Regions from separate parts of the Streptomyces sp. NPDC002690 genome, predicted to be linked through region 1. Evidence: riboswitches for the same ligand, from Rfam matches in the RefSeq annotation. Region 1 holds a riboswitch; the other holds the start of a gene.
The links. A riboswitch is a leader RNA that binds a small molecule or an ion and turns the genes downstream of it on or off. The one in region 1 is predicted to bind cyclic di-AMP.

Region 1 (2,192 bases):
CCCTTGCCGGTCAGCCAGGCCATCGGGTCGATGCCGGTGCCGTCCGGGGTGTGGACTTCGAGGTGGAGGTGCGGGCCGGTGACATTGCCGGTGGCTCCCACGCGGCCGATGGTGTCGCCGGTGTTGACCTGCTGGCCGGCGACGACGTCCATGGAGGACTGGTGGCAGTACCAGATCTCCGTACCGTCATCGAGCTCCAGGACCGTGCGGTACCCGTACGAGCCCGACCAGCCCGCCGACTTGACCGTTCCCCCGTGCACGGCCTTGACCGGGGTACCGGTCGGCGCGGCGAAGTCGAGACCGGTGTGCTGCCCGGAGGCCCACATCGTGCCGGCCTCGCCGAAGGTGGAGGTGATCGTGTACGCGGAGGTGGGGAGCGAGTAGCTGGCGGCGAGCTTGGCCAGTCTCTCGGCCTCGGCCTTCTTCGCCGCGGCCTCCTCGGCCGCCTTCTTCTCCGCCGCGGCCTTCGCCGTGGCCTCGTCCTGCTGCTTCTTCGCCTCGGTGGCGGCCTTGGTCGCGGCAGCCGCCTCCTGGGCCGCCTTCGCTTCCGCGTCGGCGGCGGACTGCTGCTGCTCGGCCTGCTGGAGGATGCGGGCGCGCAGTGCCTCGCCCGCGTCGGTGGCGCCCTGCTCGGTCTCCGCCGTGGTGAGCCCGGCCGTGGTGAACGGCGCGGCCGCCGCCACCGGCGCGGGAGTGTCGTCGGACTCGACCGCGGTGATCAGAGCGCCCAGCCCGGGAAGGGACTTGGCGTCGGGAAGGTTGTCCGCGAGCGAATCGGGAAGAGAGATGGAGACCGGCGGCTTGCTCTGCGCGGTGGCCATGCCGCCCGCACCGACGGCCGCGATGACGCCGACCCCGAGGACGGTGGAACTACGCGCGAGACCACGCTGCTTGGCGACGCGGTGCCGGCCGCGTACGGGGCGGAGGGAATCCTCGGTGGGGTTCCATTCCTCCCAGGCCTTGTCGGCGTTGCCGGGAGAGCCGAAACCCTCGCGAGTGGCGAAGGGTGACGGGGCTTCGGGGGCAGGCTGGTTGGACGCCACGTGGGCGCACTCCTTTCCTTCCTTCTCGCCTACCGGGTTAGCTGACGGGTTCGGAGCAGGAAGGTCTCCTACGGGCGCCTGGCGTCTCTGTCGAGACACAGGTGTCCGATTCACCCCAAGAAGGTGGTTCCCCGGTTCCCTTGCGGAATTCGGCGCTCGCGCACGGCGCCGTCTCTGACGACGGCTGGGACGACCGCGCTGCGTTATCGAACGTTAATAGACAGACGACTCCGATTCCAAGCCGTTCCTCTTGATCATTCCCACTTCGGGCCGGGATTTACCTGGGCATTTCCTCGCTTAGCGGGGCGACTTGCGGACGAGCGGCCCGACCCGGCTTTTCTGACGGTGTGTCATATGTTATCGAGCGGTACCGCTCTGCTACGGACCGTCGCCGGACCCGGGCGGCTGACCCCGGGGCCGTCCGCAGGGGGATCGCGGGGCCGTCCGCAGGGGGATCGCGGGGCCGTCCGCAGGGGGATCACGGGGGATCACCACGGCGCCCTGAACCGCGTCAGCCGCCGCCGCGGCCCACGATCGGCACGGTGGTCCGGCGCTCCGGCTGGTCCTCCGCCGGCCGGGCCACCGCGAGCAGCGCCAGGTCGTCCGTCGAGCGCCCGCCCGTGTGCAGCCGGACGTCGTCGGTGAGCGCCGTGAGCAGCTCGTCGGGACCGGGGAAGATCCGGCCTCGCAGCCGCTCTGCCGGGTCGTAGAACACGCCCGCCGCGTCGCGCGCCTCGGAGAGCCCGTCCGTGTAGGTCAACAGGGTCGCGCCCGGCGGGAGGTCCCACTCGTCCGCCCGGTCCGGCCAGGCTCCCAGTGCCATACCGAGCGGCAGCGCGGGGGTACTGGGCCGCAGCACGTCCAGCGCGCCCCCGGCGTGCAGCAACAACGGTTCGGGGTGACCCCGGTTGACGATCCGCAGAGTCGCGGAGCCCTGTGGAATCTCGGCCAGGACCGCGGTGACGAACCCCTCCACCGGGTCCAGCCCCCCGCGCCGCGCCGCGTCCCTGGCCAACGCGCGCTCAAGCCGCTGCGCCACCCCCTCCAGCGTCTCCTCCTGCTCCGCGGCCTCCCGGAACGCGCCGATGATCACCGCCACCGCCTCGACCGCGTCGAGCCCCTTTCCGCGTACGTCGCCCAGTACGAGGC
Region 2 (2,192 bases), on a different contig from region 1:
AGGGGAGGAGTCTCAGATGGAGACGCCGTGGAGTCGCAGGTAGGCGATCGGGTCCACGTCCGAGCCGTAGCTCGGGGTGGTGCGGATCTCGAAGTGGAGGTGCGGGCCGGTGACGTTGCCGGTGGCACCCGAGAGGCCGATCTGCTGGCCGCCGGTGACGGTCTGGCCGACCGAGACCATCAGCTGCGACTGGTGCGCGTACTGGGAGTACATGCCGTCGGCGTGCTTGATGATGACCTCGTTGCCGTACGCGCCGTCGTAGCCGGCGGAGACGACGGTGCCGGGGCCGACGGCGCGGACGACGGTGCCGGTGGCGGCGCTGAAGTCGGAGCCGGTGTGGTAGCCGCTGGACCACATGGAGCCGGAGGCGTGGTACTGCGTGGTGACGGTCGCGTTGGCCACCGGGGTGGTCCAGCCGGTGCTGTCGCTGTCGGCGGCCTTGGTGGTGGTCGCGGCGGACTCCGTCGTGGTCGCCGGGGCGGCCTTCGTCTCGGTCTTGGCCGCCGTCTTCGTCTCGGCCTTCGGGGCCTCGGCCTTGGCGGAGGACGCGGTGGAGGCCGAGCCGGACGCCTGGGCGCCGAGGGTCAGCTTCATGCCCGGGAGGATCAGGCTCGGGTTGTCGCCGACGACCTCGCGGTTGTCCTGGTAGAGCTTCTCCCAGCCACCCTTGATCTTGTGCTGGGCGGCGATCTTCGCCAGGTAGTCGCCGGAGACGACCTTGTAGGTCTTGGCGGACTGCTGGGCGGCCGGGGCGGACTGGGCGGCGGGCGCCGACTGCTCGGCGGCGTGGGCACCCGTGGCTCCGAGGAGCGGCAGGGCGACGACGGCGCCGCCGGCTCCGACGGCGAGGATGCCGCGAGCGATCGGGCCGGACTTCTTACGACGGTGCTTACCCGGGATGGGCATGGGGGAATTCCTCTCCGGCGCCTACGAGGTGAGCTGTCGGGTTCGGGCTGGAGATGCCCGGTCGCGTTGAACGCGACTTCACCCCGAGCCGTCCGGAACAACTCCGGTCGGCGGCTTACCTGGGTCCCCCGCTCCTGCCACGCATCAGTGAGTGCGAATTCCGGGCGGCGGCAGGATTAGGCGGTCCGTCCGGAGTGATGGCGAACGTAATCGAGCCGGGCCGGACGGAACAAGCCATCGCAAGCGGAACGGATTCCGGGAGCCGATTTCGGCCTCCTTTTCCGGTCACCCTCCGTGGATTACGGATCTTGGCATTCCGCGCGACGGACGGACTGCCGCCCGGCCTCTCGGCCACGCACGGTCACGGATATGATCCCGCTCACGAGATCACCCGCCATCTCCCCCATAAACGGACGATGTTGCGTGAAATCCATACAATACGGACATGTCGCGCACGTCACTCATGACGGATCTTCAGCCTCCGGGGGGCCGGCCGCCGGTACTCGGGCGCCGGGGAGCGATGTCGTAGGGTCGCGACGAGCCGACGTCGGCGAGCAGCGCCGGCGCGCAGACGCACCGAGGAGCCGCTGTGACGCAGGTGCCGCAGTTCTCGCCGGCCGAACCCGAGCTGAGCGGGGTCCGTAATTTCCGGGACGTGGGCGGGCTGCCCACCTCCGACGGACGACGGGTCCGGCACGGGAGGCTCTTCCGCAGCGGTCACCTCGCCGCCGCCACCGCCGAGGACGCCGTCTTCCTCGGCCGGCTCGGCCTGCACACGGTCTTCGACTTCCGTAACTCCGCCGACCAGAAGCTCGACGGCTTCGACATCGAGCTTCCGGGCGTGCGCAACGTCCGCATCCCGCTCTCCGACCCGGCGGACGGGGCGGGCTTCTGGCGGCTGGTGCGCGAAGGCGACATCGCCCAGCTGCGTTCGCTGCTCGCCGAGGGCAAGGGCACGGAACGCATGCTCGCCTCGTACCGCTCGATCATCACCGACCGTACGGCCGAGCACAGCCGGGTACTGCACGCCCTGGCGGAGGACAGCGTGCCGGCGCTGATGCACTGCGCCGCGGGCAAGGACCGGGCGGGCCTGACGATGGCGGTGACGCTGCTCGCGGTCGGAGTGGAGCGCGAGGCCATCGCGGTGGACTACCTCAAGTCCAACGACGCCCACCGCCGGTACCGGCTGAGGCGCGGCGACAGCGCGGACCCCGTGGTCTCCACCGAGGTGATGAGCCTGCTCAACCCGCTCTTCGGAGCGCACATCGACTACCTGGACGCGGCCT

Region 2: it holds a riboswitch for cyclic di-AMP, as region 1 does, so the genes downstream of both, ACWD3D_RS18640 (LysM peptidoglycan-binding domain-containing M23 family metallopeptidase) here and ACWD3D_RS11905 (M23 family metallopeptidase) in region 1, are expected to answer to the same signal.

What each region holds. Positions count from the first base shown of each region.
Region 1 is NZ_JBSFVR010000067.1:20,585-22,776, forward strand. It holds gene ACWD3D_RS11905 (M23 family metallopeptidase) at 1-1,043, opposite strand, end outside; cyclic di-AMP (ydaO/yuaA leader) riboswitch at 1,055-1,208, opposite strand; gene ACWD3D_RS11910 (PP2C family protein-serine/threonine phosphatase) at 1,555-2,192, opposite strand, start outside.
Region 2 is NZ_JBSFVR010000137.1:11,189-13,380, forward strand. It holds gene ACWD3D_RS18640 (LysM peptidoglycan-binding domain-containing M23 family metallopeptidase) at 13-906, opposite strand; cyclic di-AMP (ydaO/yuaA leader) riboswitch at 910-1,066, opposite strand; gene ACWD3D_RS18645 (tyrosine-protein phosphatase) at 1,496-2,192, shown strand, end outside.